One region of the Megasphaera sueciensis genome, then DNA from elsewhere that is predicted to be linked to it. Evidence: riboswitches for the same ligand, from Rfam matches in the RefSeq annotation. Region 1 holds a riboswitch; each other region holds the start of a gene.
The links. Region 1 has a riboswitch for S-adenosylmethionine ahead of metE (5-methyltetrahydropteroyltriglutamate--homocysteine S-methyltransferase). Riboswitches for the same ligand answer to the same signal wherever they lie in the genome.
Positions count from the first base shown of each region.

Region 2: it holds a riboswitch for S-adenosylmethionine, as region 1 does, so the genes downstream of both, NXG62_RS11805 (trans-sulfuration enzyme family protein) here and metE (5-methyltetrahydropteroyltriglutamate--homocysteine S-methyltransferase) in region 1, are expected to answer to the same signal.
Region 3: it holds a riboswitch for S-adenosylmethionine, as region 1 does, so the genes downstream of both, NXG62_RS09790 (methionine synthase) here and metE (5-methyltetrahydropteroyltriglutamate--homocysteine S-methyltransferase) in region 1, are expected to answer to the same signal.

Region 1 is NZ_CP116939.1:2,156,055-2,159,861, reverse strand. It holds gene NXG62_RS10305 (hypothetical protein) at 1-106, opposite strand, end outside; gene metE (5-methyltetrahydropteroyltriglutamate--homocysteine S-methyltransferase) at 194-2,473, opposite strand; SAM riboswitch class I at 2,576-2,681, opposite strand; gene NXG62_RS10295 (epoxyqueuosine reductase QueH) at 2,886-3,461, opposite strand; gene NXG62_RS10290 (hypothetical protein) at 3,588-3,807, opposite strand, start outside.
Region 2 is NZ_CP116939.1:2,449,193-2,452,999, reverse strand. It holds gene NXG62_RS11810 (uroporphyrinogen decarboxylase family protein) at 1-886, opposite strand, end outside; T-box leader at 932-1,154, opposite strand; SAM riboswitch class I at 1,634-1,735, shown strand; SAM riboswitch class I at 1,902-2,000, shown strand; gene NXG62_RS11805 (trans-sulfuration enzyme family protein) at 2,077-3,207, shown strand; gene NXG62_RS11800 (pyridoxal phosphate-dependent aminotransferase) at 3,312-3,807, shown strand, end outside.
Region 3 is NZ_CP116939.1:2,039,868-2,043,674, reverse strand. It holds gene nuoF (NADH-quinone oxidoreductase subunit NuoF) at 1-831, opposite strand, end outside; gene nuoE (NADH-quinone oxidoreductase subunit NuoE) at 944-1,441, opposite strand; SAM riboswitch class I at 1,668-1,761, shown strand; gene NXG62_RS09790 (methionine synthase) at 1,830-2,498, shown strand; gene NXG62_RS09785 (homocysteine S-methyltransferase family protein) at 2,506-3,807, shown strand, end outside.

The DNA.
Region 1 (3,807 bases):
TTCTGCCTTCAATTTTTAGAGGATTATCGACATGAGTAATTTCCGAAAGATCCATGTTATCTTTCTCTGCAATTTGTCGTGCATACCGCAAAAACATAACTTCCATTTGGATTTATTCGTATTGCTAACTCCACGAACTTCGCAAGTTCTAATTTGTTCATTAATATGCAATTCTTTACTAATTTTCTTTCAGTTATTTAGAATCCATTGTTTTTCTTACTTGTATCGCTGCCGAAACAAGATGTTCTAAACTAGCCTTAGTTTCAATAATGCTTCTAGTTTTAAGTCCACAATCAGGATTTACCCACAATTTCTGTGGTACAATTTTCGTTAACATAACCTTCAAAGATTTTTCAATTTCTAATTCTGAAGGAACTCTAGGGGAGTGAATATCGTAGACACCTGGACCCACTTCTGTCCGGAATTCAGCCGCCTGCAACGCATCTAAAACAGTAAAATCAGAGCGAGATGCTTCAAACGTAATCACGTCAGCATCCATATTATCTATATCTTTAATAATATCGTTAAATTCACTATAACACATATGTGTATGAATTTGTGTTTCCACTTTGACTCCACTGTGCACCAAGCGAAAGGCTGGAATAGCCCAATCTAAATAATTTGTATGCCAATCGGCCTTACGAAGAGGTAGTTTTTCCCGTAAGGCGGCTTCATCAATTTGAATAATGCGAATTCCATGTTTTTCCAAATCAAGCACTTCATCTCGAATAGCCAATGCGATTTGAATTGTACTTTCTCGCAGTGCAATATCTTCCCGTGGGAAGGACCAATTGAGAATAGTAACAGGCCCAGTAAGCATTCCTTTGACAGGTTTATTTGTCAACTGCTGCGCATATGTCGACCATTCTACTGTAATGCTTTTTCGTCGTGATACATCACTCCAAATAATCGGCGGTTTTACACAACGTGTACCATAGGATTGAACCCAAGCATTCTCCGTAAAAATAAAACCGTTTAAATGTTCCCCAAAATATTCTACCATATCGTTTCGTTCAAATTCTCCGTGTACAAGAACATCAAGTCCGATTTTTTCTTGCAGCGCAATACAAGCGGCAATCTGTTTTTTATTGAAATTCTTGTATGTTTCAAGGGAAATTTTATTATTACGGTAGTCAGCTCGATTTTTCCGAACAGCAAGGGTTTGTGGAAAAGAACCGATAGTCGTAGTCGGAAGTAACGGGAAATGAAATGTCTTCTTTTGCAAATTTTCTCTTTCAGTAAAACCGGGATGTCGCGTAAAATCTTTTTTTGTCAGACAAGCAACTCTTTTTTGAACCATCGCGTCCGGTACTGCATGTGGAACCGCAAAAAGAGCAACATTGTTTTTGTATATTTTTTCCATTTTGGGTTCAGTACTATCCATCAGTTTCTTCAAATCAGACAATTCCTGTAGCTTTTCTTCAGCAAAGGAAAAATGTAACAGATATTTTTTATTCAAATGTATTTCCTGCGTTATGGTAAACGGTACATGAAGAAGTGAACAAGAAGAGTTCAATACAATATACCGTGCTTTACTTTGGATTTTTTTCAAAAGTGTCAATGTTGCAGTATAATTGTTACGCCAGATATTTTTCCCGTTTACAACTCCGGCAAAAAGAATCTTGTCCTCAGGAAATCCATTTGCACACAATGTACTTAATGTTTCCTTGCCTTCCAAAAAGTCCAGTCCAATGCCATCAAAGTCGAGTGCAGTAAGGATATGATAACAATCACGAACATCACCAAAATACGTTTGGCAAAGGATCTGTACCCCTTGTTTATTCTGCAATATATCTCGATATATATCTGCAAACAAAGATAGATCTTCTTGAGAAAGATCTGTAACTAATAATGGTTCTTCTACAGATAACCATGTAATCCCAAGTTTTTCTAACACTGTCAAAAGTTCTTTATATGCATTTGTAAGAACATCGGCAAAATCACGCTTTGTTTTTTTCCCCGTACAACGCGCCAATTGTAAAAAAGTAAATGGCCCCAGGATAACCGGCTTAGCTAAAAGCTTTAACGCCAATGCTTCTTTACATTCATCAATTATCTTTGTACCGGTAAGCTTTATATTCATATCATCTTCCAACTCCGGTACCATATAATGATAATTAGTATTAAACCATTTTTTCATAGCCAATGCCTTTACATCACCATGTACACCTTGATACCCCCGTGCCATAGCAAAATAGGTATCTAACGGATTTAATCCTAGCCTGTGGTACCGTCTGGGAATAACATTAAAAAGTACAGCTGTGTCCAATGTCGTATCATATAAAGAAAAATCATTTACCGGAATCAGATTCAGACCACTGTTCTTTTGCAACAACCAATGCTTTTTGCGAAGATTACAAGCTGTTTCATTCAAACTATCTATACTTACTTTACCTCTAAAATATTTCTCCGTTACAAACTTTAATTCTCGTTGTGCTCCAATGCGAGGAAATCCAATAATTGTTGTTTCCATTTTTACATCCCTCCCTAAAAAAGACATAAGTATATTTGTTTTGTATACGATTTTTCTATTAAGCAAAAAAAAAAGCGTTATCACAGATAGCGCTTTTTCATCAGCTCATCTATCAGGAATGTTCCTGTCGGAGTTGGCACCTTTCCCTTATATGGGCAGGTTGTCGCAGCGTCATAAGGCCGAATCCCTCGACTGCTCTGGATGGAATAGAAGATGCAGATTATGATTTATTTCCATAGCGGCATTGCATCTTCTTGCAATATATTGTTGTATTCGCAAAAAAATGGGTGGATACCATTGCGATATTGTAGTGTATTGTAACCTAATGCTTGTATGTTGTCAACCTGAATCTTTCGTATACCCCTTCTGTTAGTTAAAGATAAAAATAATACAGGAAAATGTCATAAACCTTTTATTTTATACTCAATTCGGAAAATTTTTCCTTATCACGTTTAATTTGTTTTTGGTACCTTTCCGCTTCAGAAAAAATGCATCCACAGTACTTTTGCATATAAAATTTCAGCGTTCGTGCCTCATTATTACCTGCACGAAAATAGGGTCTGAAATCTCGATACAAAAACGTTACGCCGTATTGCTTGCCAAACCGTTGTCCAGCTTCAGATATCATGTCATGCTGTTGGTAAATACTGGCTAACAGCGTAGTAGTAAAATATTGGAATCCATGTTCTGCAGCATATCGTGCTGTAGTTTCTAGGCGATGTTCATAACAGTACGTACACCGATGATTCACATCGCATATAATATGTTGAACAAAATCTATTAACCCGTACTCTTCTTGTATTCTAACTTCCATATGAATTGTAGAAGCATACTCTAATAAGCAATCGCGCCGTGCTTGATATTCTTTCCAAGGATGAATGTTAGGATTATACCAAAATGCCACAGGATCCATATTGTCTTCACGTAATGTATTAATACATGATAAAGAACATGGGGCACAACAACAATGCAATAAAACTTTTTCCATAGTTTACCTTCTTTGTTTTTAATTAATGTCCCACTGTACGACAAATTTATACCTAAACATATTTACCCACACTTTGTTATCATCTCGCTTAGTTAAAGTGTTCGTGACAATTAACAAAGTAATCATTTATTGCGGTATTTTCTGGTCATTTTGTCTTTCCTGATGTTCTTTATTCTGCTTCAATTGTTGTTGTCCTTGATCTCGTCGTTGTTGGTTTTGTGAATGCTGTTCTTGATTTTCCCCTTGTTGTCGTTGATTTGATTGATGATTTTGTAAATGCTGTTGTCTATCTGTTTCTTGTTTTTTCTGCCTCTGTCGATTTTGTGATGGTTGTTGTCTATTCGTT
Region 2 (3,807 bases), 290 kb from region 1:
TAATGCGCTCTGTTTCTGCTTCCACAGCATTTTTGCTGCCATTATATAATATATCGTTTTCTGTATTGCCAAAGCCACCGATAACGGCACGTCCACCAAAAAGTTTTTTCCCCTCTTCGAGAGAAACTTCTTCAATATGAGCCGCCCAGTTAATCGCCTTAACATCATACTCTGTATACCAGGATAAATCATTGCGGTGGCCCAAATAGCCGCAGATATGGAGAATATTATATGCGCTGGCACGATTTGCCGCCGATAAAATTTTCTTTTCCCCCGGCGTCAAAATACGTTCATACGCTTCACGATTAAGTCCCTTAATATTTTGCAAACTCAAATAAATTCCAGTAATGCCGGCTTCTTTTATAATTCGCTGAGATAAAACCGCCAAATCATCACTAATAATATCCAGTGCACGCTTTACTACTTCTTCATTTTCTTGAATAAGTGTCGTTAAACTAGTATCGCCATCCGGCAACATAAATTTTAATGTTGTTGCAGCACAAAAGACATTATAAAATAATAAAATTTCATTGCTGTAACGATTACTTAATTTTTTTGCATATGCAATCTGATCAGTAAACCATCTATCATGTTCAGGAAGAGGCTGAAGTCCTTTTAAATCATCAATAGTTTTTACTTTTGATAATACATCCTGCTGATATGTAAAAAAACCATCCGTCATAATTTTAGCAAAGTCAGGTTTTGCGGTATCTAAATATTCTTCTTCTCCAGCCAAAACAAGTTTAGCTAATTGCGGATTTTTAAAAGCATTGGCACTGTGAACAGTAGGTATCGGTAAAATATGGAACCAAAATCCAACGGGAACACGATCCACCGGTTTGTTATCAAGTGCTGCTAATACTAATTCTTTTTTTGTTTGTGACATACGAACATCTCCTTTTAATTTTAGATAAAAAAATATCGTCCCCTGTACAGAGACGATGGCCGCGATTCCACTCTGTTTACAACACATATATACTTGTGCTGTATCTCAAAACCGATAACGGCGGCACCGGACACAGCCTACTAAAATTCAGCTGTTCTGCTCTCAAAGGCATTCCCCATACTAGTCATTTTCGCAAATTTTCAGCCATTGATCTGCGTTCTCTGTAAAAAGCCTATGTATGTGTACTTGTTTTGATCATCGCATTATTAATGTATACTTTTTTTGTATATTTTATAGCTATGCTATTTCATCACCTCTCCTATTCCTCCTATTTTGTGAATGATGGATACACTGAAAACAAAACGCGGCCAAATTTAGTATTTAACACGCAAAAAAACACCATCTCCTTATACAGAGACGGTGGTCCGTGGTTCCACTCTGTTTACAGCACTCGCTGCAACTATTTCCATTAACGGCGGCAACCGGATCCGGCCTACTATTTTCGGTCGGTCTGCTCCCAAAGGCATTCCATCGCACTTATGTTTCCCGCAAGCTCTCAGCCGATGGCTCGCGTTTTCTGTAGGACATAAATATACGTGTACTTGTTTTGGTCATTGCATTTTCAATGTTTACCGATATGGTACACGTTATTCAATTGTTTGTCAAGAGAATTCTTGTTTTTTTTATTCTTGATTTTTCCTCTTGACAAATTGATTGCAATAGTGTAGTCTGATAACCACAATTACATATTCATCCAGAGCAGCTGAGGGACTGGCCCTATGACGCTGCGGCAACCTCCTTGATAGGAAGGTGCCAATTCCAGCAGGATTTCTTCCTGACCGATGATATTAGTATATACCTTTGTATTTACGTCATCCGTCGATGACGTTTTTTTTATTACATTCTTTTGTTCCCACAAGGAGATCTGCACTATGAGGTACTTAAAAAATTTGACTATCATAATGCTTCACACAACTTAATATTGTGTTATGATTTTTTATAATACAATACGACTCTTTCATCCAGAGCAGCTGAGGGACTGGCCCTATGACGCTGCGGCAACCCCCATACGGGAAGGTGCCAATTCCAGCGGATTTTATCCGGCAGATGAACACGCACCCGCTTTTTTGCGACGCCATCTGCCATGGCGTCTTTTTTATTGTCCATTTTATTAAGGAGGCATTTATTCTATGAGATTTGAAACAGATTGCATTCACGGCGGCTATCATCCCGATTCAACAGGGAGCGTAACAACTCCTATTTATTTATCCACGGCGTTCGCTCATCCCGGCGTCAAACAAAGCACCGGCTATGACTATATCCGTTCCCAAAATCCCACGCGGGAACAGTTGGAAAAAACCATGGCCTTGCTGGAACAAGGGTGTGACGCGTTAGCTTTTTCTTCCGGCATGGCCGCTATTTCCTGCGTCTTGGAACTGTTCAAGCCCGGCGACCACATCATCTATTCGGCCGACTTATATGGAGGTTCCATCCGTATTTTCAATGAGATTTCCCAGAAGAACGGCTTGTCCTTTACGGCCCTCGATACCGGCGATTTGCATGCAGTCAAAGAGGCTATCCAAAAAAACACCCGGGCGATTTACGTAGAGACACCTTCCAACCCGACGATGCAGATTACCGATATTAAATCCATTTGCGAGTTAGCCCATAAATACCATATTCTGGTCATCGTCGATAATACCTTCCTAACTCCCTATTTTCAAAAACCGCTTACCTTAGGTGCCGATATCGTCGTCCACAGCGGCACAAAATATCTGGCCGGACATAACGATGTATTAGCAGGATTTCTTGTCACCGCTCATAAAGAACAGGCCGAACGGCTGCATTTTCTCCATAAAACGATCGGCGCCTGTCTATCTCCCTTCGACTGTTGGGTCGTCAGCCGCGGTCTGAAAACATTGCCGCTGCGGATGGACCGCCATGCCGCCTCTGCACTGCGCATCGCTAAATGGCTGAGTAAGCAGCCGGCTATACGGAAAATATATTATCCCGGGATAGCTTCCTCTCCCCGCTATGAAATCAATACCAAGCAGACAACCGGCTTCGGCGGCATGATTTCCTTTGAAGTAGATACCGAAGAAACGGCTGTGAATCTTCTGCAACGGGTCAAACTGATTCTGTTTGCAGAAAGTCTGGGCGGTACGGAATCATTGATCACCTATCCGCTGCTGCAAACACACTGCGATGTTCCCAAAGAAGAATGCTTTGCCAAAGGCATCAACGAAAAATTATTGCGTCTTTCTGTCGGTTTAGAAAATGTAAACGACTTGATCGCCGACTTAAAACAAGCACTGGCATAACCAAAAAGGAGTGACTCTTATGAATTTTGATAACGTAACAAATCGCCAAGGTATATAAATTATAGCAATCACACTACATAATACAAAACAAAGAGGGAATCTATATGCAAGAATTATCTAAAAAAATATCGTTATTTACAGATTCTGTCATTCGTCGTATGACACGCATTTCGGCAACATATAATGCCATTAATTTATCACAGGGATTTCCTGATTTTCAACCTCCAAAACCTATTTTAGATCGATTAGCGGAAGTTGCTCACAACGGTCCTCATCAATATGCTATAACCTGGGGCGCTCAAAATTTTCGAGATGCTTTAGCAGAATATCGGTCTCGTCTGTTGGGTCGTACTATTGACCCAAACTCTGAAATTGTTGTTACTTGTGGCAGTACGGAAGCTATGATGGTTGCAATTATGACTCTTGTGAATCCAGGAGAAAAAGTAATTATATTCTCTCCTTTTTACGAAAATTATGGAGCAGATACTATACTTTCTGGTGCTGAACCAATTTATGTATCTTTAAACCCACCAGAATTCACCTTTAATCCCGATGAATTAGAGGCCGCGTTTCAACAACATCCTAAAGCTCTCATTCTAT
Region 3 (3,807 bases), 120 kb from region 1:
TTTTAACCGCTGCACCGCCAACGGATATTCCGCCCGCACATAAATATACCCTTCCTCTGCACCAATAGCATAGGCCGCTATTGCCATTCCTTCCAGTACTCGGTGCGGGTCTCCTTCGAGAACACTTCGGTCCATAAAAGCCCCCGGATCTCCTTCATCCGCATTGCAGATGATATATTTTTTATCGCCTTCTGCATTTTTCGCAAAACTCCACTTTTTACCTGTCGGAAATCCGGCTCCGCCTCGTCCCCGCAGACCGGAATCAATCACTTCTTCGATTACTTCATCCGGTGTCATTTCCGTAAGGGCCTTGACTAACGCAGCATATCCTCCCACTGCAATATACTCCTCTATTTTCTCTGGATCAATCCGACCGCAATGTTCCAATACGATACGTTTTTGTTTTTTATAAAACGAAACATCCGCCGCCGTCCATGCCGCCTTTCCATCTACGGGATCGTGATAGAGCAGGCGCTCGACAGGCTGGCCGTTACATAAATGACTTTCTACAATTTCCGCCGCATCATCCGGCTTGACACGGCAATAAAAAATCTGCCCCGGGTAAATAATCATCAAGGGACCGTTTTCGCAAAAACCATGACAACCTGTCTGTACCACGTGTACTGTATCTGTCTTTCCCCTCGCTGCCAATTCGTTGTCTAATTGTTTTCGGATCTCTGTGGACCCGGAGGATTTACAGCCTGTGCCTCCGCATACCAGTACATCAAAAGCTCCCGGCTGTTCCTTCCTATCGCTTTTTTCCAACCGAAGGGCAACCGCAGTTTTATATACGTCTCGTATTTCCTGTAATTTTTCTGCTGTAATCATCATACGCGATCCTCTTCTCCTATAGTTTTTTCTCTAGGTACCATTCCCGTTACTATATAGCAGCACTTTTTGGGATAGGTTTCCGTATTAGTTCCACCAAAATTACAGCTGTAGCCTATTCATATTGTGCCAGCACCTTAATAATTTCCTCTTTCGTCATGCGGCCGTGCGTATCATCATTGACTTTCATAACCGGTGCCAATCCACATGCCCCCAGACAGGCAATCGTTTCCAATGTAAAGCGTAAATCTTCGGTCGTATGTCCTGCCTTAATTCCCAGTTCTTTTTCTACAGCCTTAAGAATAACCTTTCCGCCGCGTACATGACATGCCGTTCCCTGACAGACACAAATAATATTACGTCCGCGGGGCTGTAAATGAAACTGCGAGTAAAAAGTTACCACGCCGTAAATAGTAGAAATAGGGATATCCGTCTTATCTGCAATATACAGCAACGCCGGTTTTGGCAGATAATTAAACAAGCTTTGTGTGTCTTGCAGAATAGGAATCAACGTCCCTTTTTCACCTGCGTAAGTATCCAGAATTTTATCAATACTAGATTGTTTAGGAACATTTTCATCTCTATAGATTGCTTGTTTTTCTACTAAAGACATATTTTTCCACTTCCTTTGCTATTGTTTCCACATAATACAACACACTTTTATATTAATTACAATATCATATTATTTTAGAATTATCAATATTACTTTTAAGCATAAAAAAATATCGATTTGTATTTATATTTTAGTTTATAACTCACAAATTGCTAAAATAGTATAAAACATTTATTATATAAAATCTTTACAAATACACGCAAAACTGATATATTAATAAGGATAACTCTTATCAAGAGCGATGGAGGGACAGGCCCGATGAAATCCGGCAACCGCAAAAGCGGTGCTAATTCCTGCAGATATTATCTGACAGATGAGAGAACAGCACGTAGATTCGACTCTTTCATTTGTGAAAGAGTCTTTTTTGTTATATGAAGGGAAATATATTATGCCTATATTTAATGGATTTCTTCAAAAAATAGACATCGCGGAAACAAGGCGATATGCTGGTTTGCGCGCAGCTGAAAATTTTTCTGATAAAATTGTTGCAGACGCATGTACGACTGCACTAGCTATTGCCAAACCACGGGGTATTTTCCAACAATGTGGCTATGATGCCGAATCCTACCAACTCTTATGCGAAGAACCTTTTACTGTTGAAGGCTCTAAAATTCGAAAACATTTAGAAAATGCAAAAATCGCAATTATCATGGCAGTAACGATTGGCAGTGACATAGAAAAAGAAATTAACACCCTATTTTCAAAAAAAGAATATTCCAGGGGGCTTATGCTGGATGCAGCAGCCACAACCGCTACTGAAACAATTGCCGATCAGTTAAATCATTATATTGATAAAATGGCGGCAAAACAAGGCTATGAAACTACCTGGCGTTATAGTCCTGGATATGGAGATTGGCCTCTGACGCAGCAACTGAATTTAATTAAAGCTATACATGCTGATCAAATTGATATTCATATAACTTCCGGCTGCATGCTTGTACCTCAAAAATCTATTACCGCAATTATTGGTATGGCTCGTTCGGCTGCCAAAAACAGTATCCCCTCTGGTTGTTGCAATTGTTCTATGCACAATATTTGTTCTTCTAGAAAGGAATGATTGTTATATGTTTTTATTAGATGGCGCTATGGGAACCGTATTGCAGCAACAAGGTTATTTACGGCCTGGAGATTGTCCTGAATTATCAAACATAGAACATCCGCAAGCCATTGAAAATATTCATCGTAGTTACATAAAAGCTGGTAGTGATTTGATTCAAACAAATACGTTCGGAGCTAATCGCATCAAATTGAGTGAATACGGATGTGCTGATAAAGTAAAAGAAATATGCAGGGCTGCTATGTTTAATGCAAAAAAGGCCGTTGATGGGACAAATACTAAAATTTTGGGTGACATGGGACCTACCGGTAAGTTTATTACCCCTTTAGGAGACACTGATTTTGAAGACGTATACCAAGCTTACTATGAACAAGCCAGCATATTAGCTGAATCGGGTGCCGATATATTACTTATTCAAACTATTATTGATATCCAGGAAATGCGTGCAGCAATATTGGCCGTTAAAGATGCCGCTCCAAGCATCCCCATTATGTGTGAGTTTTCTTTCAGCGAAGACGGTCGAACTATTACGGGTACAACACCAGAAGCAGCTGCCGTGCTTTTGGAAAGCTTGGGTGCTTCTATTATTGGAGCAAACTGTTCTCTAGGTCCGGATAAATTAATTCCTCTTATTACCCGTATGTCCGACGTAAGTAATTTACCGCTTGTTATTCAGCCTAACGCAGGATTACCCAAACTAATTGACGGTAAAACTGTTTTTCCCCTACGCCCCAATGACATGGCCGAGTATGTTCAAGCCATGGTTAATTCTGGTGCTACATATATTGGCGGTTGCTGCGGCACATCGCCAGAACACCTAGCCGCTATGAAACAAGCTTTAGATCGTGCGGTACCCTATAAGCGAAAAACAATTACACCTCCTACAGCACTCACTTCCCGAACCAGCATTGTATACATCGGCGGTGGTCATCCTCCCGTCATTATCGGTGAACGCATTAATCCTACAGGACGAAAAGCGCTGCAAAAAGATTTACAAGAACAAAATTTTGTTCCAATTAAGACCGAAGCACTAAACCAAGTAAAAGCAGGTGCACATCTTTTGGATATCAATATGGGCGTTCCTGACGTCGACCAAGCAGCACTTATGGAAAATGTCGTTAAAGAACTCTCTATGCTGGTAGATACCCCATTAATTATTGATTCAACGAGTCCTGCGGTTTTAGAAAAAGCACTTCGTATATATCCTGGACGAACCTTAATAAACTCTGTCAATGCTGACTCCTCACAAATGTCCGCTATTTTTTCCATTGCAAAAAAATACGGCGCCGCCGTTCTTTGTCTGCCTATA